DNA from 4 places in the Streptomyces sp. NPDC085927 genome. Region 3 is predicted to be linked to each of the others. Evidence: riboswitches for the same ligand, from Rfam matches in the RefSeq annotation. Region 3 holds a riboswitch; each other region holds the start of a gene.
The links. A riboswitch is a leader RNA that binds a small molecule or an ion and turns the genes downstream of it on or off. The one in region 3 is predicted to bind cyclic di-AMP.
Positions count from the first base shown of each region.

Region 1: linked by a shared signal. The riboswitch ahead of ACIF80_RS04100 (transglycosylase SLT domain-containing protein) and the one ahead of ACIF80_RS34335 (peptidoglycan DD-metalloendopeptidase family protein) in region 3 are both predicted to bind cyclic di-AMP.
Region 2: linked by a shared signal. The riboswitch ahead of ACIF80_RS11410 (transglycosylase family protein) and the one ahead of ACIF80_RS34335 (peptidoglycan DD-metalloendopeptidase family protein) in region 3 are both predicted to bind cyclic di-AMP.
Region 4: linked by a shared signal. The riboswitch ahead of ACIF80_RS36525 (M23 family metallopeptidase) and the one ahead of ACIF80_RS34335 (peptidoglycan DD-metalloendopeptidase family protein) in region 3 are both predicted to bind cyclic di-AMP.

Region 1 is NZ_JBITSN010000001.1:881,898-889,453, forward strand. It holds gene ACIF80_RS04075 (flavodoxin family protein) at 1-593, shown strand, start outside; gene ACIF80_RS04080 (ABC transporter permease) at 583-1,527, opposite strand; gene ACIF80_RS04085 (ATP-binding cassette domain-containing protein) at 1,514-2,476, opposite strand; gene ACIF80_RS04090 (outer membrane lipoprotein carrier protein LolA) at 2,525-3,772, opposite strand; gene ACIF80_RS04095 (polyprenyl synthetase family protein) at 4,133-5,143, opposite strand; cyclic di-AMP (ydaO/yuaA leader) riboswitch at 5,782-5,949, shown strand; gene ACIF80_RS04100 (transglycosylase SLT domain-containing protein) at 5,955-6,449, shown strand; gene ACIF80_RS04105 (HAD family hydrolase) at 6,522-7,391, opposite strand.
Region 2 is NZ_JBITSN010000003.1:512,862-520,417, reverse strand. It holds gene eno (phosphopyruvate hydratase) at 1-1,098, opposite strand, end outside; gene ACIF80_RS11410 (transglycosylase family protein) at 1,498-2,259, opposite strand; cyclic di-AMP (ydaO/yuaA leader) riboswitch at 2,264-2,432, opposite strand; gene ACIF80_RS11405 (transglycosylase family protein) at 2,728-3,663, opposite strand; gene ACIF80_RS11400 (cytochrome P450) at 4,057-5,349, opposite strand; gene ACIF80_RS11395 (nucleoside triphosphate pyrophosphohydrolase) at 5,522-6,511, opposite strand; gene ACIF80_RS11390 (SurA N-terminal domain-containing protein) at 6,616-7,266, opposite strand; gene ACIF80_RS11385 (protein kinase) at 7,437-7,556, opposite strand, start outside.
Region 3 is NZ_JBITSN010000022.1:12,792-20,347, forward strand. It holds gene dxs (1-deoxy-D-xylulose-5-phosphate synthase) at 1-309, shown strand, start outside; gene ACIF80_RS34315 (aspartate aminotransferase family protein) at 306-1,721, shown strand; gene ACIF80_RS34320 (helix-turn-helix domain-containing protein) at 1,807-2,430, shown strand; gene ACIF80_RS34325 (DUF6126 family protein) at 2,427-2,549, shown strand; gene ACIF80_RS34330 (tyrosine-protein phosphatase) at 2,625-3,422, opposite strand; cyclic di-AMP (ydaO/yuaA leader) riboswitch at 3,944-4,106, shown strand; gene ACIF80_RS34335 (peptidoglycan DD-metalloendopeptidase family protein) at 4,111-5,076, shown strand; gene ACIF80_RS34340 (SGNH/GDSL hydrolase family protein) at 5,382-6,167, shown strand; gene ACIF80_RS34345 (MBL fold metallo-hydrolase) at 6,476-7,556, shown strand, end outside.
Region 4 is NZ_JBITSN010000029.1:12,950-20,505, reverse strand. It holds gene ACIF80_RS36540 (cation:proton antiporter) at 1-111, opposite strand, end outside; gene ACIF80_RS36535 (dihydrofolate reductase family protein) at 608-1,741, shown strand; tRNA gene ACIF80_RS36530 (tRNA-Met) at 1,807-1,880, shown strand; cyclic di-AMP (ydaO/yuaA leader) riboswitch at 2,248-2,405, shown strand; gene ACIF80_RS36525 (M23 family metallopeptidase) at 2,417-3,451, shown strand; gene ACIF80_RS36520 (PrsW family intramembrane metalloprotease) at 3,548-4,957, opposite strand; gene trmB (tRNA (guanosine(46)-N7)-methyltransferase TrmB) at 5,010-5,888, opposite strand; gene lhgO (L-2-hydroxyglutarate oxidase) at 5,951-7,204, opposite strand; gene ACIF80_RS36505 (MFS transporter) at 7,352-7,556, opposite strand, start outside.

The sequences.
Region 1 (7,556 bases), on a different contig from region 3:
GCCGTTTCCTCTTCGTTCTGGGCAGCGCCCGACGCGACGGCAACTCCGCGCTGCTGGCCCGCCGGGCCGCCGAACAGCTGCCCGCGGGTACGGAGCAGCACTGGATCGACCTCACCGAGCATCCGCTGCCCGACTTCGAGGACCTCCGCCACGACAGCGACCACGTCCGCCCCACGGAGGGCAATGTCGCCCTGCTGCTCGACGCCACCGTCGCGGCGACGGACCTGGTGATCGTCTCGCCGCTCTACTGGTACTCGGTGTCCGCGCAGACCAAGCGCTACCTGGACCACTGGTCGGGCTGGCTGCGCACTCCCGGCCTGGACTTCAAGGCGACGATGGCGGGGCGCACGCTCTGGGGCGTCACGGCGCTCGCGGACGACGAGCCGGTGGTCGCCGACCCGCTGATCGGCACGCTCCACCACTCCGCCGCCTACCTGGGCATGCGCTTCGGCGGGGTACTGCTCGGCAACGGCAGCAAGCCGGGTGACGTACTGAAGGACACCGAGGCCCTCGCCCGCGCGAAGACGTTCTTCGCGCCGGACGCCCCCGCCCCGCTCGCCCGCTTCCCCTGCGGGGCCGGGTCTACGCGGTGATGTCCTTCGTGGTGAACCTCGCCCACGCCGCCGAGCCGAACACGGCCGCGTACAGGGCCTGGAGGCCGAGGTTCTTCGTCAGGTCGTCCCAGTAGACCGGTTCGCGCATCAGGTCGGCGAAGGAGAGCCAGTAGTGGGAGAAGAAGTACGGGTGGAGGGCGTCGAGCTGCGGGATCTGGTCGAGGATCTGGACGGTGATCAGTAGTCCCACCGTCGTCGCCATCGCCGCGATGCCGCTGCTGGTCAGCGTGGACACGAACAGGCCGAGCGCCGCCACCCCGATCAGTGACGCGGCGACGACCAGGGCGATCAGCAGGGCTCTGCCCAGTCCCTCCGCGAAGCCGATCCGGGTGCCGGAGATGGTCGTGAGGTCGCCGAGCGGGAACAGGAGTGCCCCCACGGCCAGGGCGGAGAGGGCCACCACGAGAGTGGCGGCCAGGCAGAAGACGAGGACGGTGGCGTATTTGGTGAGCAGCAGCCGGGTACGGCCGGCGGGGGCGACGAGGAGGTAGCGGAGGGTGCCGGCGTTCGCCTCGCCGGCGAGGGAGTCGCCCGCGACCACACCGATCGCCATGGGCAGGAAGAACGGCAGCGTGGCCGCCAGCGCGGTGAAGACCAGGAACAGGCCGTTGTTGGTGATCTGCGAGATGAAGGCCGGTCCCGCGCCGCCCCCTCCCCCGCCGCCGTCCGCGGAACCGTCACCGGTCTCGATCTTCACGGCGATCCCGACCAGGACCGGCACGGCGGCCAGGACTCCGAGCAGGGCGAGGGTGCGCCAGCGCCGGAAGGTGGTCAGCAGTTCGCTGCGGAACAGACCGAAGGCCCCGAGGGCGCGCACGGTCCGCGTCCCCGGCCGGTCCGGTGCCCCCGGCGCTCCCCGTGGTTCCGGTCCCGCTGTCCCCTCCGGCTCCCGGACGGTCTCAGCCCGCGACATCGAAGCCCTCCCCGGTCAGCGCCACGAACGCGTCCTCCAGCGAGGCCCGTTCGACCCCGAAGCCGCGCACCCGGACGCCGCCCGTCACCAGCGCGGCGTTCACCTCGGCGAGGTCGCGCTCGGGCACCTCGCCGGTCACCCGGTCGTCGGTGACCACGACATCGCCGATCCCCTGCTCCTTCAGCACCCGCGCCGCGTCCGCCGGGTCCGGTGTGGTCACCACCAGCCGGCCGCGGCTGCCCGCGGCCAGGTCGGCGACGGGTCCCTGGGTGAGCAACCGCCCGCGCGCCATCACGGCGGCATGCGTGCACACCTGCTCGATCTCGTCGAGCAGGTGCGAGGAGAGGAAGACGGTCGTGCCGTCCGACGCCAACTCCCGTACCAGGGCGCGGATCTCCCGCATGCCCTGCGGGTCGAGTCCGTTGGTCGGCTCGTCCAGGACGAGCAGTCGGCGGGGCTGGAGCAGGGCCGCCCCCAGCCCGAGGCGCTGCTTCATGCCGAGGGAGTACGCCTTCGCCTTCTTGCCCGCGGCGGCCGTGAGGCCCACCCGGTCCAGGGCGGCGGCGACGCGAGCGTGCCGGGTGCGCGGATCGGCGGTCGGGTCGGCGGCGTCGTAGCGCAGGAGGTTGTCGCGGCCGGAGAGGAAGCCGTACAGGGCGGGGCCCTCGATGAGGGCCCCCACCTGCGGGAGCACGGCGCGCGCGAAGCGCGGCATGGGCCGGCCCAGGACGTGCGCCGTGCCCGAGGTGGGCTCGATCAGGCCCATCAGCATGCGGATGGTGGTGGTCTTGCCGGAGCCGTTGGGACCGAGGAAGCCGAAGACGCTGCCCGTCGGGACGGTCAGATCGAGACCGTCGACGGCGAGCTGTCCGCCGCGGTAGCGCTTGGTGAGCGCACGGGTGACGATGACGCCGTCACCCGTGCTCTGCGTGGCGGACGCCTCGCCCATCGGCTCCCTCGTTCCCTGTCGTGCTGTTCCCCGGCGCCGTTCCCCGGGTTACTTCCCTTCGTTGGCCGCCTTCACCAGCGCGTCCTGGGTGACGGCGCCCACGTAGACCTTGCCGTCCTCGGTGAACAGGGCGTTGACCAGGCGGGTGCTGAACACGGTGCCCGTGCCGAACTCGCCCTTCACCTGGTCGCCGAGCGAGCCGAGGAAGCCGTCGAGGTCACCGCCTCCGGAGCCGGTCGGCAGACCGCCCTCGCCGCCGGTGTCGAAGGTGGCGACGGAGTTCCAGCCCTCGCCGAGCACCTTCAGCCCGTCGAGTCCCTTGGCCAGGTCCTCCTCGGACTTCGGGGCGCGCTCCGGCTTCCCGTGCTCCCTGCCCTTCTCACCGCTGCCCTTCTCACCGCTGTCCAGCTCGCCCTCCTCGGTCACCTTGGCGCCCTTGGGCGGGGTGAAGTCGAAGGTCGACGCGGCCGGCCGGTCGAAGCTGACCTTGGTGAAGCCGACGTCCACGACGGCGGCACCGCCGCTCGCCGGGGTCAGCGTGAACTTCAGCGGCGTACCGGTCTTGTGGTCCACCGCGATGCTGATGGCGCCGACCGTGGAGCCGGACTGCTTGGGCTTGACGACCAGCTTGTACGCATCCCGGCCGGCCACCTGCGCGGTGCCGTCGACGGTGACGGAGGTGGTGTCGTCGACCGACTTCAGCGCCTCCTCGGCGAAGTCCTGGGGCGTGGCCGGGGGCTGGTGCTCCCTGTCCTCGTCCCCGGCGGACTCCTCGGTGGTGCTGTGGAAGACCTCGTTGGACTCGCTGTCGTAGCCCCAGACGTCCTTGCCGTTGTGGATCAGGCTGTACTCGGAGGCGTTCCCGAGCAGCGACACCTTCTGCCGGTCGGGGCCGTCGGCCGCGATGCGCAGGGTGTGCGTGCCGGAGGCCAGCTCGGTGAGCTTGGCCGTCGGGTCGGCGGAGGAACCGCCGTCCTCACCCTGGCCCATGGCGCCGGAGGTCAGGCTGCTCTCCAGGCCGCCGAGGTCCGGCAGCCCGAGGTCAGTGGTGATCTTCACGGTGCCGGAGAGCTGCTCGACATCCGACTGGGCGATCTTCTCGATCAGCTGCGCGGCGGTGATCTTCGGCAGGTCCGGGTCGCCGGAGTCGGCGAGCGCGGGGACGAGCCCGATGGTCGCGGCCGCCACTCCCATCACCGTGACCGGGACGACGTACCGCGCGGCCCTGCTCCGGCGTGCGCTCGGCTCGCCGGTCTCACGAGCAGTCGTCGTGTCGTCGGATTCGTACGGTGCCATGTGTGCCCTACCTCCGTGGTCGGCGGCGGCCTGCGTCTCGTGTCGCTCGCACCAGTCACACCCTGAGCCGCCATTCTCACCCGAATCGGTGAGGAGTGGTGATGTCCGTCGTGTTCCATCTGACCAAACCCGGCGGGCAGATGCGTCAGACCCCGGACGCAACTCCGTGTACTGCTGCGGTATGACACGGGGCGATGTTCTGTCCCCCGACCAGTAGGGGTCGGAGGAACTGCCGTAAGGGCCGGCGACGACCGGAGCGGGGCAGTGCGGACCGCTGCGGGCCGGTGTGGGGCACTCTGCGAGCCGGTGCGGGCCGCACCGGGGCCGGAACCGAAGCGGCGGACAGGGACGGCAGGCGGGTCAGCCGGCCCGGTGCACCACCGCGTCGCACAGCTCGACCAGGGCCGTCTTCGACTCGCACTCCGGCAACGGAGCCAGTGCCGAGCGCGCCTCCTGCGCATAGCGCACGGTGTCCCGGCGGGCCTGCTCCAGCGCGGGGTGGGCGCGCAGCAGCCGCAGTGCTTCGGCGTGCCGGGCGTCGTCGCTGAGGTCGGAGCCGAGCAGCTCGCACAGGGCGATGTCCTCGGCCAGCCCCAGCCGGGCCGCCCGCTCGCGCAGCCGCAGCACGGGCAGCGTCGGGATGCCCTCACGCAGGTCGGTGCCCGGGGTCTTGCCGGACTCGTGGGAGTCGGAGGCGATGTCCAGGACGTCGTCGGCGAGCTGGAAGGCCACCCCGAGCCGCTCGCCGTACTGGGTCAGCACGTCCACGACCGTGTCGTCCGCACCGGACATCATGGCGCCGAAGCGGCAGGAGACGGCGACCAGCGAACCGGTCTTGCCGCCGAGGACGTCCAGGTAGTGATCGACCGGGTCCCGGCCGTCCTGCGGCCCCGCGGTCTCCAGGATCTGGCCGGTGACCAGCCGCTCGAACGCCTCGGCCTGCACCCGTACGGCCTCCGGTCCGAGGTCGGCCAGGATGTGTGAAGCGCGCGCGAACAGGAAGTCGCCGGTGAGGACCGCGACGGAGTTGCCCCAGCGGGTGTTGGCACTGGGCACCCCGCGCCGTACGGCGGCGTCGTCCATCACGTCGTCGTGGTACAGCGTGGCCAGGTGGGTCAGCTCCACGACCACGGCGGACGGCACGATGCCGGGAGCGTAGGGGTCGCCGAACTGGGCGGCGAGCATCACGAGCAGTGGCCGGAACCGCTTGCCACCGGCCCGCACCAGGTGCTGGGCGGCCTCGGTGATGAAGGGGACCTCACTCTTCGTGGCCTCGAGCAGCCCTTCCTCGACAGCCGTCATACCGGCCTGGACATCGGCCTCCAGAGCCTGGTCCCGCACGCTCAGCCCGAACGGCCCGACGACGGTCACGAGGGGTCTCCTGTCTGCTGGTGTCCACTGGCGCTTAGACGTCTTGCACAGTTTGTCGATAGGTCGCTGACATCACTCGAGTCAGCGTATCCGGTCATGTTTCGATCACCGCCAGCACCCACATTCCCCGGACTCACCTGCACACGCGTACACGGCGTCTCACGGCACCCTCCGATATCGGATCACCATCAGACCTTTTCTGATCAGTTGGTAACAAAGGATATTCCTCGCCTTTCGGGCATGACGATCCGCCCCGGGGTTCACCCTCGGGACGCACCCTCAGGGCGCCTCCGAAGCACGATCCGGCACGCGATCCGGCACGCAGACCATCCTGCCCGCCCGGGCGCGCGATTTGTCGTAATTACCAAGTAAATCCCTTTTGGTGGCACATGTGAACGCGCGGTGCGGCCAGTGAAGTGAGTCACGCACCCCCCGGCGCGCCCACCCCTCACGCCCACCGGCGATTTCCCTTGCCCCGAAAGCGAGTTGACCCTTGGCGTCCGCAAAGGGGCAAGTGCCGCAAACGCCTCGATGCAAGATCAAACAGCATGATCCGTGACGGTCGCACTTGTTCCCGACAAGTGCACTCGCATACGTTCCCGGCCTGTCGGGCGGACGCCGAATCCTGCCACCGCCCGCGCCACCCATCGATGAACTCACGCACGGCAGGAGCGGGGGACCCAGGTAAGCCGCCGGACCGGTTCGCACCCGGAACGGCTCGGGGTGAAGCCATGCCCGCAGGGGCACGGCCGGGCACTCTCCCGCCCGAACCCGACAGCTCACCTCGCAGGCGTAGGAGAGGAACACAGACATGACCGCATCCGGTTCGCCCCGCCGCTTCGGCCGCTCCCGCCTCGTCCGCTCCTTCGCCGTGGCCGGCGTCGCGGCGGTCGCCCTCCCGCTGTTCGGCGCCACCGCCGCCTCCGCCGCGCCCGCCACACCCGCCGCTGCCGCGACGTCCGCCGCCGGCACCGTGACCGCGTACCCGGACAACCTCGACGGCTGGATCCGCGAGTCGCTGTCCGTCATGGCGCAGCACGGCATCCCCGGCAGCTACGACTCCATCCACCGCAACATCCTGCGCGAGTCGTCCGGCAACCCGCAGGCCGTCAACCTGTGGGACTCCAACGCCATGGCCGGCACCCCGTCGAAGGGCCTGCTGCAGGTCATCGACCCGACCTTCCGGGCGTACCACGTGCCCGGCACGGCCTTCGACCCGTTCGACCCGGTCGCGAACATCACGGCGGCCTGCAACTACGCGGCGGACCGCTACGGCTCCATCGACAACGTCTTCGGCGCCTACTGAGACGCCCGGGCCCCTCGGGACACCGGGACACCGGAACGCCGGCGGCACCGGCCACACCGGCGGTACCGGGGCCTACCGGGGCACCCTCCCGGACCTGGGGCGGGGCAGTACGTGTTGGGGCACGTACGACTCCGCTCCGCCGAACAACCGCTCGAGGACGACGGCCACCCCGTCGTCCTCGTTCGACGTGGTGACCTCGTCGGCCACCGCCTTGAGCTCGGGGTGGGCGTTGGCCATGGCGACCCCGTGGGCCGCCCAGTCGAACATCGGGATGTCATTGGGCATGTCGCCGAAGGCGACGGTCCGCCCGGGCTCCAGCCCCAGGTGCTCGGCGGCCAGCGCGAGACCGGTCGCCTTGGTCACACCGCACGGCTGGAGCTCCACGGTGCCCGGACCCGACATGGTGACCGTGGCCAGCGAGCCGACCGCCGAACGGGCCGTCGCCGCCAACTCGTCGTCGGTCAGGTGGGGATGGCGCAGCAGTACCTTGCTGATCGGCCGGGCCCACAGGTCGTCCCGCCGTTCGACCCGCACGGCGGGCAGCGTCGGGTGCGGCATCAGATAGCCCGGCTCGATCAGGGTGAGTCCGTCCACCCCGTCCTGGTCGACCGCGGCGTACAGCTCCCCGACCTCGGCCTCGATCTTGCCGAGCGCGGCCTCCGCCAGTTCCCGGTCCAGGGTGACCGACCACAGCAGCCGGTCCGTGCCGGCCTCGTACACCTGCGCGCCCTGTCCGCACACCGCGAGCCCGGTGGCCCCCAGATCGTTCAGGAGCGGCCGCACCCTGGGCGCCGGGCGCCCCGTCACCACGAGGTGCCGGGCACCGGCCCGCGCCGCCAGCGCCAGCGCGGCGAGGGAGCGGTCGGAGAGGGTGTCGTCGCCGCGCAGCAGCGTCCCGTCCAGGTCGGTGGCGATGAGCGAGCAATCGGTGGGTGCGGCCATGATCAGAGAATACGGATACCGGGTCCGCCCGACTCACCACGCCCGGCCCCGCCCCACCCGCCCGACCCCGCCCCACCCGTCCCGCCCCGCCCGTCTCACTGCGTCCGTCTCGCCCCGTCCCACCCAGCCCGGCTCTCCCCGCCTCGCCCGCTCCGCCTCGCCGGT
Region 2 (7,556 bases), on a different contig from region 3:
ACCGGAGCGGTGCGACATCATGCACTTGAAGCCGTTGCGCTGGGCCAGCTCGACGGCGTCCAGGGTCTCGGTCAGCGAACCGATCTGGTTCACCTTGACCAGCAGGGCGTTGGCCGCGCCCTCCTCGATGCCGCGGGCCAGGCGCTCCGGGTTGGTGACGAACAGGTCGTCGCCGACGATCTGGACCTTGTCGCCGAGCTTGTCGGTGAGGGCCTTCCAGCCCTCCCAGTCGTCCTCGAACAGCGGGTCCTCGATGGAGACCAGCGGGTACGCCTCGACCAGTTCGGCGTAGTACTCCGTCATCTCGGCGGCGGAGCGCTCCTTGCCCTCGAAGACGTACGTGCCGTCCTTGTAGAACTCGGAGGCGGCGACGTCGAGCGCGAGGGCGATCTGCTCGCCGGGGGTGTAACCGGCTTCCTTGACGGCCTCGAGGATGAGGTCGAGGGCCTCGCGGTTGGAGCCGAGGTTCGGGGCGAAGCCGCCCTCGTCGCCGAGGCCGGTGGCCAGGCTCTTGCGCTTCAGGACCTTCTTCAGCGTGTGGTAGACCTCGGTGCCCCAGCGCAGGGCCTCGGAGAAGGACTCCGCGCCGATCGGGGCGATCATGAACTCCTGGATGTCCACATTGGAGTCCGCGTGCGAACCGCCGTTGAGGATGTTCATCATCGGCACCGGCAGCAGGTGCGCGTTGGGGCCGCCCAGGTAGCGGAAGAGCGGCAGGTCGCTGGCCTCGGAGGCGGCGTGGGCGACGGCCAGGGAGACGCCGAGGATGGCGTTGGCGCCGAGGGAGCCCTTGTTGTCGGTGGCGTCCAGGTCGAACATCGCCTGGTCGATCAGGCGCTGCTCGGTGGCGTCGTAGCCGACGAGCTCCGGACCGATCTGCTCGATGACGGCCAGGACGGCCTTCTCCACACCCTTGCCCTGGTAACGGTCGGGATCGCCGTCACGGAGTTCGATGGCCTCGAAGGCGCCGGTGGAGGCGCCGGACGGAACGGCGGCACGACCCGTGCTGCCGTCGTCGAGGCCGACCTCGACCTCGACCGTGGGGTTGCCTCGGGAGTCCAGGATTTCCCGGGCTACGACGACGTCGATGGACGGCACGAGCATCTCCTTCATGGATGTGACGTGGTTCAGCGGGGCCACGGGGCCCTGCGGACCCGAGCCTATCCGGCTCGGGGCGATCGGCCATCCGGTCGGCCGCTCCGCGGACAGAACCGAGAGTAAATTGTTTCCGAACGGAACAAAGGCGGTATCGGAAAACCGGGAGACGGGAGGCCGGCTCCGGCATCGCGCACGGACCCACTCCGGCACCGCGCACGGACCGACTCCGGCACCACGCACGGACCCACTCCGGCACCACGCACGGACCCACTCCGGTACCACGCACGGACCCACTCCGGTACCGGACACGGAAAAAGCCCCGCCCCGGCGCGTACGGGGGCACGCGCCGGGGCGGGGCAGGCACCCGTGGGGACGGGGCCCGGACTCGCGGCCGCGGCCTTACTTCAGGTGCAGCTGCTGGCCCGGGTAGATGAGGTCGGCGTCCTCGACGATGTCGTCGTTCAGCTTGAACAGCTTGTCCCAGCCGCCCTTGACGTCCTGCTCCGAGGCGATCGAGCTGAGGGTGTCGCCCTTGACGACCTTGTACTCGCCGTCGCCCTTCTCGACCTTCTCACCGGTCGGGGTGGTGACGGTCTTCTTGGCGGCCGGACGCTCGTCGGAGCGGGAGGCCTTCTGCTCGGCCGAACGCTCGGGAGCGGCCTCGGTGTTCCGCTTCGGGGACTCCTGCTGCTGGGACTCCTGCTGCTGGGACTGCTGCGAGGAGCCGCTGTCCTGGTTGCCCGAACTCTGGTTGCCCGAGCCCTCGGTGGAGCCGCCACCGGTGTGGGCGGCGTTGGACAGGCCCTTGCCGCAGACCGGCCAGGCACCCTTGCCCTGGCCCGCGAGGACCTTCTCGGCGATCTCGATCTGCTGGGCCTTGCTGGCCTGGTCGGCGGTGCCGGCGTACGCCGTGCCGCCGTAACCGGCCCAGGTGGAGGCGGAGAACTGCAGGCCGCCGTAGTAACCGTTGCCGGTGTTGATCGACCAGTTGCCGCCGGACTCGCACTGGGCGACGGTCTCCCACTCGGAGGCGGTGGCGGCGGAAGCGTTGCCGGCCGCCATCAGCGGGGCGGCGACAGCGGCACCGGTGACGCCGGCGACGGCGATGACACGGGTGGCCTTGGACGGACGACGGTGCTTGCCCTTGCCGGAAAACAGCATGGATGGATCCCCTCACCGACGCCTACGAGGTGAGCTGTCGGGTTCGGGCCGGTTGAGTTGCCCGGCCGCGTCCCTCACGGGACACGGCTTCACCCCTAGCCGCATCCGGCATCCCTCACCGGATTCGGCGCCTACCTTGGGTCCCCCGCTCCTGCCTACGGCGCATGACGCGACGACTGTTCCCGTGCTGCCACTGGCAGGATTCGGCGTGGCGGCAGCCGGGGCCCGTGATGACGAGCGGTCACGACCGTAGACACGGGCCCGGCGGATTATCAAAGAAGATCAGGCCTTCTGAGACCTATCTCTCATCATCTTTAAACCGGACATTCGCGGCAAAACGCAACGTCAATTGGCGCTGTCGACGCACTTTTTCGCACACCGGTCCGCCTGTCGCCCCGTCACCGCCCGACCCGCACCCGGCCACCGCTCGACCGGGAAGTGCCCGCGCCCCCAGCTGCCGCCCGGATGTCAGCCGTTGTCCGATTCGAACCCGAACGCGAGCGTCTGACCGGGAAGGATGAGGTTCGGGGCGGCCGCGCCCAGGACCTCGTCCCCTCCGCTGTACTGGGCGAGCCATCCGCCGCCGAGGGCAAGGGAGTCGGAGGCGACCGAGGAGTCGCTCCCGGCACCCGAGCCGGAGCTGCTGGACGGGGACGCACTGTCAAGGCCGCGCGTGAAGCCGAGACCGCCGCGTGAGGCGTGCCGGCCGGAGGATCCGGCGTCACGGTCCTCGCGCACCTCTTCCTCGGCGCTGGCGCCGCGGTGGCGGCCGCTGCCGGAGCTCTCGCCATCGGACGATTCCGAAGCATCTTCCTTTTGCCCCGACTTGTCCGAGTCGTCACCCTTGGCCGAGGCGGAGGGAGACGGGGAGGCGGAGGGGGAAGCGTCGGGGTCGACCGGTCCGCCCGCACCCTCCTCCTTCTCCTTGCCGTCCGCGGCACCCTTCGCGTCCTTCGCGTCCTTGGTGTCCTTGGTGTCCTTGGCGTCCTTCGAGGAGTCGGAGGACTGGGACGGCGACGGAGTGACGGACCTTTCGGAACCGGACTTGCCCGACGCGTCGCCCTTCGCGCCGGTACCGAGGTCGAGCGCGGGCGAGTCCTGTCCCAGGCCCCCCAGCAGCCCGCAGGCCCGCCACGCGCCGACACCCTGGTCGGCGAGGATCTTCTCGGCCACCGCTATCTGCTGGCCGCGGCTGGCCTGGTCGGCGCTGGCCGCGTAGTCGAGGCCGCCGTACTTCTCCCAGTCCGTCTGGGTCAACTGCAGGCCGCCGTAATAACCGTTGCCGGAGTTCTGGCTCCAGGAGCCACCGGACTCACACTCGGCGACCCGGTCCCAGGTCGAGCCGTCGGCCGCACTGGCCGCGCCGGCCCCGAGGAGGGGAATCGCGATGGCCGAGCCGGTCACTCCGGCCGCGACGATAAGAGCCGGAGCCTGGCGGGGGCGACGGTGACGACCGTTCCCGGAGAGCATGCGGAGACCTTTCGCAGACAACGGTTGCTCGCACGGCGATTGGAACTGTGGTATCGCAGAAGCGAGACGCCGTGCTTGATGGGTGAACGTATCCGCACTCGAACGTCTGTCACAAGTTCATGCCGCGCAGATCACATGAAGATCACAGAGTTGAGTGGGTGTCACCTTTACGCCGGCCCCACCCGAACTCGACGGACCGTGTCCACGGCGGACCTGACGGTCACTTGCGCGGAGGCAAAGGGCGGCCGGAGGACGGCCCGGAGCGGACTCGGCGACCATCCGGGTCATTTCGGAACGGGTGCCGGGCACGGTGCTCCGTAGGCGAGATCACATCGGCAGCGCGGTGAACCGCACCGGCAGTGTGCGCAGTCCGCGCATGATGAGGCCGCCGCGCCAGCGCAGTTCGGCCGGGTCCACCGCGAGTTCGAGGTCCGGCAGACGGGTCAGCAGGGTGGCGAGCGCGGTCTGGCCCTCCAGACGGGCCAGAGGAGCGCCGAGGCAGTAGTGGATGCCGTGGCCGTACCCCAGATGCTGGTTGTCGCGCCGGGCGAGGTCGAGCGTGTCGGGGTCGGCGAACCGATCCGGATCGCGGTCCGCGGCGGCCAGGACGACGAGGACCGGGTCGCCGGCCGAGATGCGCTGCCCGCCGAGGGTGAGTGCCTCGGTGGCGAACCGCCAGGTGGCCAGCTCCACGGGCCCGTCGTAGCGCAGGAGTTCCTCCACTCCGGTCTCCAGCAGCCCGCGCTCCCCTGCGGCGAGCGACGTCTGCAGGCGCTCACGCTGCTCCGGGTGGGTGAGCAGGGCGTAGGTGCCGTTGCCGATGAGGTTGACGGTGGTCTCGAAACCGGCGAACAGAAGGATGAAGGCCATGGCGGCGGCCTCGTTCTCGGTGAGGTGCTCACCGTGGTCGGAGGCACGGATCAAGCCGGAGATGAGGTCCTCGCCGGGGGCGGGTTCGGCGGGCAGGGCCTCGCGCTTGCGGTGGATCAGGTCGGCCAGGTAGCCGCGCATCTTCTTCACCGACCGGGCTACGCCGCCCCTGGGGCCTCCCTGGTGGCGGATCATCATGCCCGCCCAGTCGCGGAAGTCGTCCTGGTCCTCCCGGGGAACGCCGAGCAGGTCGCAGATGGCGTAAATGGGGAGCGGGAAGGCGAAGTCGTGGATGAGGTCGGCGGAGCCGCTGTCCGCGAACCGGTCGATGAGTCCGTCGGTGAGCTCCTGCACCCGGGGCGCGAACTCGGCGACCCGGCGCGGTGTGAACGCCTTGCTGACCAGTCTGCGCAGCCGGGTGTGGTCCGGCGGGTCGATGTTGAGCAGATGCGTCATCAGCTCGGCCTTGCGCTCACCGGGGATGCCGGTCTTCCCCTTGGCGTGGGCGGGCTCGGCGTGGTGGGCCGGGTTCTTGGAGAGGCGGGGGTCGGCGAGGGTCTGCTTGGCGTCGGCGTAACGGGTGACCAGCCAGGCCTCCACCCCGCTGGGCAGCCGCGTCCGGTGCACGGGCGCGTGCTCCCTCAGCCAGGCGTACGCGGGGTAGGGGTCGCTCGCGAACTCCCAGGTGAAGAGTTCGGGGGCGCCGTTCTCGGGCTGGGACTGAAACTGGGGCTGGGGCTGGTCGGTCACCGCTCGACCGTATCCGGCGGCGGGCGGGGAGACGCGCCCCGCTCCCCGCGACGGGCGTCCGGCGGCCCACGGGCAAGGCGCGCCCTCCTCCCCGCGGCGGGTGCCCAACAGCCCACGGGCAGGTGCGCCCCGCTTTCCACGGCAGGTGTCCGGCGGCGCGCGGCAGGGGTGCCTACTCCCCCACGCCCTCCGCGGCCCGTATCGCGTCCCGGTAGGCCCGGGCGGCCGCGCGCAGTGCCGCCTCCGGGTCGGCGCCCTCCGCCTCGGCCCGCACCGCGAGGCCGAGCAGTTCGTAGCCGATGCCCTCCGCTCGGGGCAGGGGGACGTCCAGCCCGGCCGTGCGGACGCGGGAGGCGAGTTTGGCGGCGAGGGCCAGTCCCGGCTGGCCCAGCGGGATGCCCTCGGTGATCGAGCTGCGCCGCTTCTCGACCGCCTTGGTGCGCAGCCAGTGCTCCTTGACCTCCTCGGGGGTGGTCGCCGTCTCGTCGCCGAAGACGTGGGGGTGACGGTGGACGAGCTTGGCGACGATGCCGCCGGCCACGTCGTCCACGGAGAAGGGCTCCTCGGGGTGCTCCTCGGCTATGCGGGCGTGGAAGACGACCTGAAGGAGGACGTCGCCCAGTTCCTCGCGCAGTTCGTCCCGGTCGCCCTCCTCGATCGCCTCGACGAGTTCGTACGCCTCCTCGATGCCGTACTTCGCCAGGCCCTTGTGGGTCTGGCGGGAGGACCAGGGGCACTCGGCGCGGATGCGGTCCATGACCTGGACGAGGTCGAGCAGGCGGGCGCCCGGCAGGTCGTAGGAGGCGGGGAGCAGTTCCAGCTCCGGCATCGGGACGCGGCCGGTGCCGGCGAGGCGGGCCAGGCCGTCGGTGAGGGCGGGTTCGCCCTCACCGGTCGCCACGACCACCACCGTCCGCCCGCCGGCGCAGGCATCCACCAGGTCCTCGGCGGCCGGGGACGCCTCCTCGACCGGTATGCCCGCCTCGCGCAGATACGGCAGCTGCGGGTGGGCGCCGTCCGCGCACAGCACCTTGTCGGCCGCGTGCAGGGTCTGCCAGGCGGGCCAGGACAGCAGGCCGGGCGCGACGCGGTGGCTGGTGGTGAGCAGGACGATGCGGCCGGTCGGGGCCGCGGAGGGTGCCGCGGGGCTGGTTGCGTTCACGATCCGAAACTAACCCACGGCGCCGCCGGCCCCCGAAAGTTGTCCACAGGGGGACCGGCCCGGTGTGAAAGTACGCCCGGCATGTCGGGCGATCGGCCCGCGCGTCAGGCGACCGGCTGGGCTCCGGCTGCCCCCGTGACCTCGCGCACCCACGGGGTCCCGGCGTCGACGCGGCTGCTCTTCTCGTCGTCCCAGGTGCCGTAGCGCGGGTTGAGGTCGACGTCGAGCTTCTTGCTCGCCTCGGACAGCGCCTGCCAGAACTCGGGCCTGCTGGTGTCGGTGCCGAGCCGCTGGGCGAGCTTCTGGGCCTGGAGCTGGAGGCGGAGGTTGTCGTCGAGCCGCTCCGGCGGGATGCCGTACTGCTGCAGCCAGGTCGACTCCAGCGCCTCGGCCCCGCCGGCCTGCTCCTCCAGACCGGACCGCATCCCCTGGGTCTCCTTGGGGGTGACCGTCACACCGGCGTCGCGCGCGGCGCGCTCCAGTACCCGGTCCAGGACCATGCTGTGCAGGGTGTCGCGGGTGAGGCTGCCGGTGCGGGCGATGGCCTGCTCGTACTGGGCCTCGTCCGGCACCGCCTCCTGCTGGGCCGCGCGGATCTCGTTGACCCGGTTCTCCAGCTGCGACACCGTGATCCGCTGGCCGTCCACGACGGCCGCCGCCCCGGGACGGGCGTCGTTCCCGCAGGCGGTGAGCAAGGGGGCCGCCGCGGTGAGGGCGGCGGTGAGGAGGAGCGCGGTGCGGCGACGGCGGTGCAAGGAGACCTCCTGGGGAAGCTTGTGCGGCGGTGCACAAAGTCCTGCGATGATCGATGGTAGGCAGCGGCCGAGCTCTGGCCAACCCATTCGACCAACGATTCACCGGGACTTCCGGCACCGCCGCGCGCCCACCGGCCCGGCCGGGTGCCGGAAGGGGACGTCCTGCCCCGCTATCCGCGCACCTGTCCCAGCCACTGCAGGGTCCGGCGGATCTCGCCGGCGAGCGGGTGGCCGGGACCCTGGGAGCGCTCCACGTCGTGCAGCAGCCGGGCCAGGGTCTCGTGGGCCGC
Region 3 (7,556 bases):
GTCGCACCCGAACTCGTCGGCCTGTCCGCGCGGCACCGGCTGGTGGCCGTCGTCGAGGACAACAGCCGTGCGGCGGGCGTGGGTTCGGCCGTGGCACTGGCACTGGGCGACGCGGATGTCGACGTACCGGTACGGCGGTTCGGCATTCCGGAGCAGTTCCTCGCGCACGCCAAGCGCGGAGAGGTACTGGCGGACATCGGCCTGACGCCCGTCGAGATCGCCGGCCGGATCGGCGCGAGCCCGGCCGTGGGGCAGGAGCGGCGGTCCCCGAGCGAACCGTCCGAGGAACAACGGGAGCACCAGCCATGACCACCGCGGAGTCCGCCCCGGAGCCCTCGCGGGCCGGGGACTTCGACCTCGGCGCGCTGCTGGCCGAGCGCGGAGCCGAACGCTACGAGCTGCACACCAGGCACCTCAACCACCAGCTCCCGCGCATGCTGCACACCATCGGCTTCGACAAGGTCTACGAACGCGCCGAGGGGGCCCACTTCTGGGACGCGGACGGCAACGACCACCTGGACATGCTCGCCGGATTCGGGGTGATGGGCCTGGGACGCCACCACCCCGTGGTCCGCAAGGCGCTGCACGACGTCCTCGACGCCTCGCTCGCCGACCTCACCCGCTTCGACTGCCCGCCGCTGCCCGGACTGCTCGCCGAGAAACTGCTCACCCACAGCCCTCACCTGGACCGGGTGTTCTTCGGCAACAGCGGCACGGAGGCGGTCGAGACCGCGCTGAAGTTCGCCCGCTGCGCGACCGGAAGGCCCCGCGTGCTGTACTGCGCGCACGCCTTCCACGGGCTGACCACCGGTTCCCTGTCCGTCAACGGCGAATCCGGCTTCCGGGACGACTTCGCCCCGCTGCTGCCCGACACGGCCGTGCCCCTGGGCGATGTGGACGCGCTGGAGCGGGAGCTGGCCAGGGGCGACGTCGCCGCCCTCATCGTGGAACCCATCCAGGGCAAGGGCGTGCACGCGGCCCCGCCCGGCTATCTGCGCGCTGCCCAGGAGCTGCTGCACCGGCACAAGGCGCTGCTGATCGCCGACGAGGTGCAGACCGGACTCGGGCGGACCGGTGACTTCTACGCCTACCAGCACGAGGAAGGGGTCGAACCGGACCTGGTGTGCGTGGCCAAGGCGCTCTCCGGAGGCTACGTGCCGGTGGGGGCCACGCTCGGCAAGGACTGGATCTTCCGCAAGGTCTACTCGTCGATGGACCGGGTGCTGGTCCACTCGGCCAGTTTCGGGGGCAACGCCCAGGCCATGGCCGCCGGCCTCGCGGTGCTGGCGGTGATGGAGAACGAGCAGATCGTCGCGAACGTCCGGGCCACCGGGGAACTGCTGCGGTCCCGGCTCGCGGCCCTCGTCGACACGTACGAGCTGCTCGCCGACGTCCGTGGCCGGGGCCTGATGATCGGCATCGAGTTCGGCCGGCCGCGGTCGCTGAAGCTGCGCGGCCGCTGGGCCGTGCTGCAGGCCGCGCGCAAGGGACTCTTCGCGCAGATGGTGGTCGTCCCGCTGCTGCAGAAGCACAGGATCCTCACCCAGGTCTCCGGCGACCACCTGGAGGTGATCAAGCTGATCCCGCCGCTGATCATCGGCGAGCGGGAGGTGGACCGGTTCGTGGACGCCTTCACCGCGGTCATGGACGACGCCCATGACGGCGGTCTGGTGTGGGAGTTCGGCAGGACACTGGTGAAACAGGCGGTCGCCGACCGGTGAGACCATGACGGTCCGCCGGCCGGACGCGTTTTGCCTGTGAGGCAAGGAATTTGCCCCACAGGCAAAGATGCGGCTGAATGGGGCCATGAGTTCCCCCGAGGCCGAGCCGTCGGCCGGACCGGCCGCCGCGCTCCCCGCGGTCGCCCCGCAGCTGCGCGCCCTGAGGCGCCGGGCCTCCCTGACGCTGGAGGCCGCCGCCCGGGACGCGGGACTGTCGCCCGCCCATCTCTCCCGGCTGGAGACCGGGCAGCGCCAGCCCTCGCTGCCGATGCTGCTCTCCCTCGCTCGTATCTACGGTACGACGGTTTCCGAACTGCTCGGCGAGACGACCGCCGACCGCGAGCCGGTGACGCGCGCCGGCGACATGGAGCCGACCTCCGCGGGCGGCTGGACGTACTGGCAGGCCGGTTCCCCCGGGCGCGGGATGCAGGCCCTGCGGGTCCAGGTCCCGTACGGGGCCCAGGGCGACATCGTGCGGGTCCACCCGGGCGAGGAGTGGCTGTACGTCCTCAAGGGGCGGCTGCGGCTGCGCCTCGGGGACGCCCTGCACCGCCTCGCCCCGGGCGACAGCGCGCACTTCGACTCGCTGACCCCGCACCGTATCGCCGCCGAGGACCCCGACGGGGTCGAGCTGCTGTTCGTCCACACCCTGCTGCAGAGTCCCACGGCCGCCCTGTGCCTGGGCCCCACCCAAGGAGATGTGTCATGAAAGACCTGGAGGAGAAGTTTCCCCGCGCCCTGTGGGTGAGGCTGTTCGTCTACGTGGTGGTGGGGCACCTCTTCGCGGGCTTCATCTATCTGCTGTTCGAGGTGGGCGCGAAGCAGTAACTCCCGGACGGACACGGCAGGAGCCGAGCGGTCCTGTGATCCCCCGGTCGGGCAGGTGCCCGACCGGGGGATCACTCAGTCCAGCATGCGCTCGCGCAGCCGCTCCCGGTTCCCGGGGGTGAGCCCGAGCCCCTGCTCGAGGTAGGGGTCCACGCCGCCCCAGGTCTCCTCGATCGTCTCCAGCGCGGCCGACAGATACTCGGCGCGGGCGTCGAACAGCGGGTCGAGCAGCTCCATGACCTCGGGGGAGTAGGCCGAGGCGGAGGTGCCGCTGCGGCGCACCTTGTAGCGGCGGTGCGCGGCGCTGGACTTCAGGTAGTCGTCGAAGATCGCGTCCCGCTCCACGCCCAGCGCGAGCAGTGTCACCGCCACCGACAGGCCCGCGCGGTCCTTGCCCGCCGCGCAGTGCATCAGCGCGGGCACGCACTCCTCGGCGAGCGAGAGCAGCACCTGGGAGTGCTCGGCGGTGCGTTGCCTCACCGTCATGCGGTACGAGGTGATCATCCGCTCCGCCCCCTTGCCGCCGGCGAGGATCGAGCGGAGCTGGTCCAGGTCCCCGTCGCGGACCATCCTCCAGAACTCGGCGCCGTCGGCCGGGTCGCTCAGCGGCAGATTCACATTGCGCACGCCGGGCAGTTCGATGTCCCGCCCGTCCAGCTTGTGGTCGGCCGCGTTGCGGAAGTCGAAGACGGTGTGCAGTCCCAGGGAGGACAGGAAGGCGGCGTCCTCCTCCGTGGCGTGCGCGAGATGGCCACTGCGGAACAGCACCCCGTGCCGCACCCGGCGGCCGTCGACGGTCGGCAGACCGCCCACATCACGGAAATTGCGCACTCCGATGAGCTCGGGTTCGGTCGACGGGATCTGCTGCGTCACGGGGGCCCCTCTCCCACTCTGCGCCGCCGGCGCGTCGGCGCCGGCGGGTGTCACCCGACGATACGACATGCCTGGCAGGGGCAATGAGTTGGCGAGGGGGCCGTCGGAGTGGAGACGGGGCCCTCCCGGTGGAGCTCCCGGTGCGGAGTCGCCGGCGCGGACGGACCCGTGCCGGACCTGCGGCCCGGCCCGGCCGAACCATCCGAGATTCTCCCATTAGAGCGTTCTGTCCGTTTAAGGAGTTTCGCCATAACGTGCCCCGATAGGAAGGGAGATGGGAATGGGGTGGTGAGCATCGTCATAGAGGTGACGATGTGTTGTCGCCATGCTCACGTAATTCCGGTATTCAGCAAGGAGATTCGCGGGGTGTCGAAAATCCGGGGCGACTCTGGGTGACGGTTTTCAGGTCAATGGATCACGAAAACACGCCTTCGCTCGGAAGATCGCGCTTGTCCCTTTGCGTCTCGGTCGCCTACGTTCGCCATCGATCCGGACGGACGCCTAATCCTGCCGCTGTCCGGAGCCTTCACCCTCTGACCCGTATATGGCAGGAGCGGGGGACCCACAGGTACGACTGCCTGTTCCGGTCTCCGGAACGGCTTGGGGTTAAGCCGCGTTTTCGACGCGGCCGGGCATCTCCAGTCCGCACCCGACAGCTCACCTCGTAGGCGCCGGAGAGGAATTCGTCATGCCCGCAAAGGGTAAGCACCGTCGTCCCAGCGCTTTGCGTTTCACCCGCTCCATCGCCGTCGCCGGAACCGGTGGCGCCGCACTCGCCCTGCCGCTTCTCGGTGCCACCGGAGCGAACGCCGCCACTCCGCAGGCCGCCCCGGAAAAGGCCGTCCAGTCGTATGCCGTCGCCGGCAAGACGTCTGACGGCGTGAAGGCCGACGGCGACAAGAACGGCGAGACCCGCACGTACATCGTGAAGGGCGGCGACTACCTGGCGAAGATCGCCGAGTCCGAGAACGTCGACGGTGGCTGGAAGCAGCTCTACTCCGACAACCGCGAGGCCGTGGGCGGCGACCCGTCGCTCATCCACCCCGGTCTGAAGCTCTCGGTCGACGGCAAGGCCGCCGCGACCGGTGCGCCGAAGAAGTCCTCTTCTTCCGAGGCGCCCTCTTCGGCCGCTCCGTCGGCTCCGTCCTCCAAGGCGAAGCCGTCGACGGCCGGCGAGGCCTCCGAGCGGTCCGCGCCGAAGTCCTCCTCCGGCTCGGCCACCGCGAACCAGGCCGCGGCCACCTCCGGTTACAGCTCGCCGGTGCCCGGCGGCGGCCTCGGCACCGCCTACAAGGTGGCCGGCAGCATGTGGTCCAGCGGCTACCACACCGGTGTCGACTTCGCCGTTCCGACCGGCACCTCCCTGAAGGCCGTGGGCGCGGGCACCGTCGTCTCCGCCGGCTGGGCCGGCTCGTACGGCAACCAGGTCGTCATCAAGCTGGACGACGGCCACTACGCCCAGTACGCCCACCTCTCCTCGCTGTCCGTCTCGGCCGGCCAGACCGTGAGCGGCGGCCAGCAGGTCGGCCTCTCGGGCTCCACCGGCAACTCGACCGGTCCGCACCTGCACTTCGAGATCCGCACCACGCCGAACTACGGCTCGGACCTGGACCCGGTCTCCTACCTCCGCGGCAAGGGCGTCTCCATCGGCTGACCCCCGAGGCAACCCGCCTGACACGCCGCCGAAGGCCGGACCCCGATCCCCGGGTCCGGCCTTCGGTGCGTCCGGTGTGCCGGGTGTGCCCACAGAAAGGGAGTACGGGGAGTACCGGGAGTGTTCCGTGCGTCACGTTGCCCGCCGGTCAACGTCCCCGCCCGGAGGGCTATTCCAAATGTGCCGGCGCTTTACGAGTGGCTTATCTCACCGTCCGTCAATGCCTTCCTACGGTCGCGTAGGTCACATTCGAAGGTGAATCATGTCCGGTTGTGGCAGACGATTCGAAGAATGACAGCAAGGCAGTGATCGGGTCGTACGTGGCGGTGGGGGACAGCTTCACCGAGGGCGTCGGCGACCCCGGCCCCAACGGGGCATTCGTCGGCTGGGCCGACCGATTCGCGGTACTTCTCGCCGACCGGCGTCCCGAAGGCGACTTCCGGTACGCGAATCTCGCGGTGCGCGGAAAACTGCTCGACCAGGTCGTGTCCGACCAGCTTCCGCGGGCCGTCGAACTGGCCCCCGCACTGGTCTCTTTCTGTGCGGGCGGCAACGACATCCTGCGCCCCGGCAGCGACCCGGACGAGGTGGCCGAGCGTTTCGAGCGGGCGATCGCCGCGCTCGCGGCGGTCTCCGGCACGGTTCTGGTGACGACCGGGTTCGACACCCGTGGCGTGCCCGTGCTCAGGCATCTGCGCGGCAAGATCGCCACCTACAACGGGCATGTGCGGGCCGTCGCCGACCGGTACGGCTGCCCGGTGCTCGACCTCTGGTCCCTCAGGAGCATCCAGGACCGCAGGGCCTGGGACACCGACCGGCTGCACCTGTCGCCCGAGGGGCACACGCGCGTGGCGCTCCGCGCGGGACAGACCCTCGGCCTGGACGTCCCGGCCGACCCGGAGCAGACCTGGCCCCCGCTGCCGCCCCGCGGCAGCCTCGACGTCCGGCGGGACAATGTCCAATGGGCGCGCGAGTACCTGGTGCCGTGGATAGGGCGCAGGCTGCGGGGAGAGTCGTCGGGGGACCACGTGACGGCGAAGGGCGCGCTGTCCCCGCACGACATCAAGGAGCGCATCGCCTCGGTGGCATGACGAGGGGCGGGAGGGCGCGAGGCGGGGGGAGCGGGTGCGGGCGCGGCCCGCGCCGGGGGCGTCCGCGTTCCCGGTTCGGCGGGCCCGCCCGGACAGTTCCTCCCGCTCCGGCTCCCGCTCCCGGGCCGGCGGGATCCGGACAGCGGAGCCCGCCCGCGTGGGCGAAGGCGGTGACCGCCGGCTGTTCCTTCGCCGAGAAGTGAGGGAGCACGTGCACGGCTCCGGGACGCTTTCCGGCCAGTGAGGCGTACCGGCGCCGGACCGGCCGCACATAATGGAATGTCTGACCGACTCCACCTGGAGGCAATGTGGCCGGTACCCGTTCCCAGAGCTCCGGGCTCCGTGCGCTACGGCCCGCGGCCTTCGGCGCGGAGCCCACCGGTGAGCGCATGGCGCGTATCCGCAGGTCCCCGCACTACCGGGACGGCGTGTTCCAGAACCCCGAAGGCCCCACCCGGCTCCGGCCCCCGGGCTCCTCCCGGGACCTGGCGAAGACCTACTTCGACAAGGACACCCGCTCCCACCGTGCCCCGCACGGCGCCCTGCCGGTGCATGCCACCACCCTCGCCGACCTGGCCCGCCCGCCTGCCTCCGGACTGCGCCTGACCTGGATGGGCCACTCCAGTGTGCTCGCGGAGATCGACGGGCGGAGGGTGCTGTTCGACCCCGTGTGGGGTGAGCGCTGCTCCCCGTTCCCCTTCGCCGGGCCGAAGCGGCTGCACCCGGTGCCCCTGCCGCTGGCCGCGCTCGGTCCGGTCGACGTCGTCGTGATCTCGCACGACCACTACGACCACCTGGACCTGCCCACCATCAAGGCGCTCGCCGGCACGGACACGCTGTTCGCCGTACCGCTCGGTGTGGGCGCCCATCTCGAGCACTGGGGCGTGCCCGCCGACCGGCTGCGCGAACTGGACTGGCACGAGGCGACCGGGATCGGCGGACTCACCCTCACCGCCACCCCGGCCCGCCACTTCTGCGGCCGGGGCCTGCGCAACACCCAGCACACCCTGTGGGCCTCATGGGCCGTCGCGGGCGAGGAGCACCGCGTCTACCACAGCGGCGACACCGGCTACTTCGACGGCTTCAAGGACATCGGCGCCACCCACGGCCCCTTCGACGCGACGATGATCCAGATCGGCGCGTACTCGGACTTCTGGCCCAAGGGGCACTCGGACCCGATTCCCGGGCCCGGTTCCTGGCCGGAGATCCACATGAACCCCGCGGAGGGTCTCCAGGCCCACCTCGACCTCCAGCAGGGACGGCCGGGCGGGGTCTTCCTGCCGATCCACTGGGGCACCTTCAACCTGGCGCCGCACCCGTGGGCGGAACCCGGCGAGTGGACGATGGCCGCGGCCGACGCGGTCGGGCAGCCCGCCGCCTTCCCCGTTC
Region 4 (7,556 bases), on a different contig from region 3:
GAGCATGAACAGCGGGATCGTCGGCAGCCCGATCCGGCTGCCGAGACGGGCCAGGAACGCCGCGGCGAGGAACGCGCCGCCCATGGCGAGCAGGGTGTCGGCATGTCCCACGGGTCACCACCTTCCACAGCACGGGGACGGAGGGGAAAATGACCGACTGACCCGAGTGGGGAACGCTCCTTCGTGTCGGCGGGGGTTCTCCGCCATACGGGGCCGCGGCCGGTACACCCACGGGTCCCGAGGGGTTACGGCCTGTGCATCCCGGGACCGTGGCCCGGGGGTTTCTCCACGCTCACATCCGACCCCCGGCGCCCGCCATCCGTGACGCCACCCAAACGAGGTGGCGGACGACACCCACGAGGCATGGGGGAAGGTCCCTCATCGCGGGCCGGTGCCGGATGCGGCGGAGTCACCGCGCTTTTCCGCGCCGTACGGTTCGCGCCGTACGGTTCGCGCCATGGGGCGGTGGCACACCGTACGGCTTCCCTCCGCGCGGAGACGCACCGGGTGCAAGACTCTCTTCGCCCAGGCCAGGCCAACCCAGCCAGCCCGGCCCGGCCCTGGCTTCGCCCAGTCCAGCCCGCCGTCCCCGTCAGGAGCGCCGTCGATGCCCCACCCGTACGTCCTGCTGTCCGCCGCCGTCTCGCTCGACGGGTATCTCGACGACACCGGCCCCGAGCGGCTGCTGCTGTCCGGCCCGGAGGACTTCGACCGGGTCGACGAGGTACGGGCGTCGGTCGACGCGATCCTGGTCGGCGCCGGCACGATCCGCGCCGACAACCCCCGGCTGCTGGTCAACGCGCCGGAGCGGCGTGCCGCCCGGGTCGCCGAGGGCCGCCCCGCATACCCGCTGAAGGTCACCGTCAGCGGCTCGGGCGACCTGGACCCGGCGGCACACTTCTGGCACACCGGCGGTGCGAAGGTCCTCTACACGACCGACGGGGGTGCCGGGCGCGCCCGCGCGCACGGCATCGCCGCCGACATCGTGCCGCTCGGCGCCGACCTCGACTGGCGGCGGCTGCTGACGCACCTGTACGACGCGTACGGCGTCCGGCGGCTGATGGTCGAGGGTGGCGGCCTGATCCACACCCAGCTCCTCACCCAGGGGCTCGCCGACGAACTCCAGCTGATCCTCGCCCCGATCTTCGTCGGCGACCCGGACGCCGTCCGCCTCTTCGGCCCCGGCGCCTACCAGGGCGGCCGGCTGCGGCTGTTGGAGACCCGTCCCATCGGCGACGTCGTCCTGATGCGCTACGAGCCCACCGCCCCCGGCACCGGCCCGCTCCCCGTGGCCGCCGACCACCACTGGCTGGCCCTCGCCTGCGAACTGGCGGACCGGTGCCCGCCCTCGGAGACGGCGTTCAGCGTGGGCGCGGTGGTCGTGGCGGCCGACGGCACCGAGCTGGCGCGCGGCCACTCCCGGGAGGGCGGCGACCCGGTGGTGCACGCCGAGGAGGCCGCCCTCGCCAAGATCGACCCCGCGGACCCGCGGCTCGCGACCGCCACCGTGTACTCCAGCCTGGAACCCTGTGCCCGCCGCGCCTCCCGTCCGGCGCCCTGCGCCCGGCTGATCCTGGACGCGGGGGTACGGCGGGTGGTCACCGCGTGGCGGGAGCCGGACACCTTCGTGGCGGGCGCCGACGGCAGTGGAGTACTGGCCGCGGAGGGTGCCCTGGTCGTCGTCCTGCCGGAGCACAAGGAGGCCGCCGAGGCACCGAACGGCCACCTGACCGGCCGGTGACGGAGGGGCGGCGGTCATGTGTGTGCGGAGTACCCCGCGGATGCCGTATGCTGGTTACACAACGACGCGGGGTGGAGCAGCTCGGTAGCTCGCTGGGCTCATAACCCAGAGGTCGCAGGTTCAAATCCTGTCCCCGCTACTGAAGGCCGAGGGCCGGAATCCGAAAGGGTTCCGGCCCTCGGTCGTTCCCGTTCTCGTTCTCATTCCCGTTCCAGCCCTCCGGCCCGTCCTCCGGCGGAGGTTTCGAGAACGCGGTCTCCGAGCCCTTCCCCGCCAATATCACGCCGGGTGATCGGGGCACCCCGCTGCGCATAACAAATGATGCACCGTCAGATCACGTGTGACGAGTGAGGGGAAGTCAACTCGCCCGTTTTGGGGCGGTCGTGATGCTTAAGTCCGTACGGGAATCGTTAACGATCAAGAGGAACGGCTTGGAATACGAGCCCTCCGTCTATTAACGTTCGATAACGCAGCGCGGTCGTCCCAGCCGTCACACGAGTCGGCTCCGTGCGCACACGCCGAATCCCGCAAGGGAACCGGGGAACCAACCCCTTGGGGTGAATCGCGTGCATGCCCCCGTGGAGACACGGACGGTATACGCGCGTAGGAGACCTTCCTGCTCCGAACCCGTCAGCTAACCCGGTAGGCGAGAAGGAAGGAAAGGAGTGCGCCCACGTGGCGTCGAACCGGCCTGCCCCCGAGGCCCCCTTCATGCCGAGCCAGCGCGACAGCGACACCTTCGGCTACGGCAGCATCCGCACCGACGAGGGCCCCTTCGAGGAGTGGAACCCCACTGCGGAGTCCCTTCCTCCCGTGCGCGGCCGGCATCGCGTCGGCAAGCAGCGCGGCGGAGGCCTCGCCCGTAGCTCCACCGTCCTGGGCGTCGGTGTCATAGCCGCTGTCGCCGGTGGCGGCATGGCCAGCGCCCAGACCGGCAAGCCGCCGGTCTCGATCTCGATGCCGGACCTTCCCTCTGTCGGTTCCCTCATCTCCGACGAGGAAACCCCCCAGGGCTCCGCCACCCCGCTCAGCAGCATCGGCACGGTCGCCGACGAGACCGAGCAGGGCAGCACCTCCGACGCCGGCGAGGTGCTGCGCGCCCGGATCATGGCCCAGGTCGAGCAGCAGCAGAGCCAGGCCGAGGACAAGGCCGCCGCCGAAGCCGCCGCGAAGGCGGAGAAGGAGGCCAAGGAGCAGGCCGCCGCCGCGAAGAAGGAAGCGGAGGAGAAGGCCGCCGCCGCGAAGAAGAAGGCGGAGGAGGAGGCCGAGAAGAAGGCCGAGGCCGAGCGTCTGGCCGAGCTGGCCAAGCAGTACGCGCTGCCGACCTCCTCGTACACCCTCTCTTCGACCTTCGGTCAGGCCGGCGCCTACTGGTCCTCCGGCCAGCACACCGGTCTGGACTTCGCCGCCCCCACGGGCACCCTGATCAAGGCGGTCCACACCGGCACGATCACCTCCGCCGGCTGGGACGGCTCCTACGGCTACAAGACCGTGCTGACCCTCGACGACGGCACCGAGGTCTGGTACGCCCACCAGTCCTCCATCAGCGTCAGTGTCGGCCAGCAGGTCACCACCGGCGACGTGATCGGCCGGGTCGGCTCCACCGGCAACTCCACCGGCGCCCACCTCCACCTGGAGGTGCACCCGGGCGGTTCCACCTCGGGCATCGATCCGCTGGCCTGGCTGCAGTCGAAGGGCCTCACCGTCTGAGACACCGGCCCCGGCCGGTCTTCGCGCGCTCTCTCAGCCACAGCCCCGGCAGTCCTGACGACGCCCCCCCGACGTCAGGGCTGCCGGTCCGGCGTTTCAGGGGTGGTACGGGTACGCGTACGGGTTCGGCCCGGACGCCGGGTACCCGGGGTGCGCCAAATACGCGGGGTTCGCGGCGCCGTACGCGCCGTACCTCCCGTACGCGCCGTACTCCTCGTACGCCCCGGGCCGGCCGTACGCCCCGTACACCGGCCAGGGCGGGGCGGGCGGTGCGGTGACCCGGGCCGCGTGTTCCAGGGCCGGACGGGCCGTGTCGCGGCGCCGCCACAGCTCCCGTAGCAGCTCGCGCTCCCGCGCGGCGAAGTCCGTACCCGCACGGCCGCGGCGCCCCCGGTGCCGCAGGAACGCCAGCGACGTCGCGTACGCCCCGTACTGCGCCACCGCGCGGGCCGCGGCCCGGCCGCCGTGCCCGCGCGCGTACCGCAGGGCGACGCGCCGGGCCCGCATCGAGCCGAGCGCGTAGGGCTGGGCCGGGGTCAGCCAGCCGGCCCTGACGTACGCGGGCAGTTCCTCCCGCACGGTCCGCAGCTCGCGCTGCCGGGTCCACACCACCAGCCAGGTCAGCAGACCGAACGACGGCACCATGAACGCCGCGTACACGGCGAAGAAGCCGTACTCGCCGAGGGTCGAGGAGACGTTCCACAGCGCGTGCACGCCCATCGCGAGCAGCAGGCCGCCGAGCGGGAGCAGGAAGCGCACCGGGCGCCGCCGCCCGGTGGCGAGCGCGGCCGTCCCGAAGCCGATGCCGGTGAGGACCGTGAAGAGCGGGTGCGCGAACGGCGACATGACGACACGGACGAAGAACGTCGCCGCGGTGACGGAGGAGACGCCGCTGCCGCCGGTGAGCTGGTCGGTGCCGAAGGCGGTGCCGAGGTAGAGGATGTTCTCGGTGAAGGCGAAACCGGTGGCGGTGACCCCGGCTATCACCACGCCGTCGAGGATCGTGGTGAAGTCGCGTCTGCGGAACAGGAAGACCAGCAGGACGGCGGTGGCCTTCACGGACTCCTCCACGACCGGGGCTATCACGATCGCGCCGAGCGTGTCCGCGCGGGACGGGTCGGCCGTCTCCGTCGCTATCCACCGCGTGGCGAAGCTGTTGGCGACGATCGCCATGAGCGCGGCGGCGCCGGCACCCCACGCGAACGAGAAGACGAGGTTGCGCCACGGGCCGGGCGCGACCCGGTCCAGCCAGCGGAACGCGGCCACGAGCAGCGGCACCGGCAGGACGGCGAGGCCGAGGCCGACCAGGAAGCCCTCCGTACCGGTCTGCTCGCGGACCAGGCCCAGGATGACCAGACCCGAGAGCGCGAGGAGGGCGGTCAGCGCCCCGTACCGCACCCAGGGCCGCTGCCACCAGTGCGCGTGCCGCAGGGCGGGCCCGTCGGCCGGCCCGGTGGAGCCGGGGGCCGCGCCGGGCTGTGTCGGGTACGGACGGCTGATGGCCACAGCATTGACCCTAACGAGGGAGCGGTGCGGCCCGCAGGAACACCAGGTGGGCTCAGGCGTCGGCGGTGTTCCGGTCCTCGGGCCGGACGGCGGCCCGGGGGCCGGGCCGGTCGTCGTGGTGTACGCGGCGGAAAAGCAGGTCGTTCACCACATGCCCCTTGTCCAGCCCCTGCCCCTCGAAACGGGTCAGCGGCCGGAACTCCGGGCGCGGTGCGAAACCGCCGTCCGCCACGGTGTTCTCGAAGCAGGGGTGCGCGGTCAGCACCTCGAGCATCTGCTCGGCGTACGGCTCCCAGTCGGTGGCGCAGTGCACGGTCGCGCCCGGGGCGAGACGGGTCGCGGCGAGGTCGAGGAAGGCCGGCTGGATCAGCCGGCGCTTGTGGTGCCGCTTCTTCGGCCAGGGGTCGGGGAAGTAGACGCGCAGCCCGCCCAGCGCGTCGGGGACGAGCATCTCGCGCAGCAGGATGATCGCGTCGCCGTTGCCGACGCGCACGTTGTCCAGGCCGTGCTGGTCGGCGAGGCCGAGCAGATGGCCCTGGCCGGGGGTGTGGACGTCCACGGCGAGGATGTTGGTGCCGGGGTCGGCGGCGGCCATGCGCGCGGTGGCCTCGCCCATGCCGAAGCCGATCTCGAGGACGACCGGGCGGTCGTTGCCGAAGAACTCGGCGAGGTCGAGGCGCTGCCGGCCGTCGACGTCGAAGCCCCACCGGGGCCACAGCCGCTGCAACGCGTCCGCCTGCCCGGCGGTGACCCGGCTCCGGCGTGGCTGGAAACTCCGGATCCGCCGCTCGAAGTGCGACCCGGCGGGATCGGCCTTCGGGCCGTCCGGGAAGCGGGGCTCCCCCTTCTCCCGGGTACGGCGGACCGACACGCCGGGCGTGTGCTCGGGGTGCCGGGTGTGTGCTTCGGGGGTGTTCACGGAGTCAGACACAGTGCTTCGATTTTACGGGGGCGCCGCGAGGGATTCGTCCGCCGGCCGCGGGAGCGGCCGCCTCAGCGGGGTGCGCCGTCCGCGGCGGCCAGGGCGGCCAGGGTCCGGCGGGCCACCTCCCGGCCGATGGGCAGGGACGCCGTCGCCGCGGGCGAGGGGGCGTTCAGGACGTGGACCGCGCGGGGCGTCTCCCGGATCAGGAAGTCGTCGGCGAGCGTGCCGTCGCGCAGCACCGCCTGGGCCCGTACGCCCGCCGGGGCCGGGACCAGGTCGGCCTCCCGGACCGCGGGCACGAGCCGGCGCACCGCCTCGGTGAAGGCCCGCCGGGACAGGGAACGGTGCAGCTCGCCGGTGCCGTGCCGCCAGTGGCGGCGGGCCAGGTGCCGGGAGCCCGGCCAGGCCAGCGTGGCGGCCAGCTCGCGCGGGCGGACCGTACGCCAGTCGTAGCCCTCGCGCGCCAGTGCCGGTACGGCGTTGGGCCCCACGTGGACGCCTGCGTCGATGCCGCGCGTGAGGTGGACGCCGAGGAACGGGAACGCCGGGTCGGGCACCGGATAGACCAGGCCGCGGATCAGCTCCGGGCGGGCCAGCTCGTAGTACTCGCCGCGGAACGGCACGATGCGCATGCCGGGATCGTCGCCTGTGAGGCGGGCGATCTCGTCGCAGTACAGACCCGCGCAGTTCACCAGCACCCGGCCGCGCACGACGTCCCCGGCGGCGGTCAGGGCGGCCACGCCCAGGTCCGGGCGGCGGTCGAGCCGGGTGACCCGCGCGCCGTAGCGGATCTCCGCGCCGGACGCGGCCGCCAGCCGGCGGGCCACCGCCGCGTAGTCGCAGATGCCGGTGGCGCCGACGTGGATGGCGGCCAGGCCCTCGACCTCCGGCTCGTACTCGGCGATCTGCGCGGCGCCCAGCTCGCGGACCGTCAGACCGTTCTCCCGGCCGCGCTGGACCAGGGCGTGCAGGCGGGGCAGCTCGTCCCGGCGGGTGGCGACGATCAGCTTGCCCGTCACCGCGTGCGGGATGTCGTACTCCGCGCAGAACTTGACCATCTCGGCCGCGCCCCGCACCGCGTACCGCGCCTTCAGGGAGCCGGGGCGGTAGTAGATGCCGCTGTGGACGACGCCGCTGTTGCGGCCCGTCTGGTGCCGGGCGGGGCCGGGTTCCTTCTCCAGCACCGTGACCCGCGTGCCCGGCGCCGCGCGGGTGATCGCGTACGCCGTCGACAGGCCGACGATGCCGCCGCCGATCACCAGCACCTCGCAGTCGTACGACCGCCGCGCCACCCGCACCACCTCCAGGTCCCGATAGTGCACTGCGCCACTGACAACGCCCGTAAACCCCGTACACCCCGAAGGAGGCGGAAGAGGCGAGGGCCCGCCGGTACCGGCCGGTATCCGCCGGGGCGGCCGGCCGGGTCGGTGGTGCGGGGGACGGCCCGGATCAGCCGGGGGGCCCGGCCATCAGGCGGGAGTCATCAGCAGGGGCCGGGCGCGCTCGCGCAGCTCGACCACGCGGGGCTCGTCGCCGTAGGGCTCCAGGCGGTGCAGGAGGTCCCTGACGTACTCCGTGGTGCGCGCGGACGAGATGCGGCCGGCCACCTCCACCGCGCGCACCCCCTGCTCGCAGGCGGCGTCCAGGTTGCCCGACTCCAGTTCGGCGACCGCC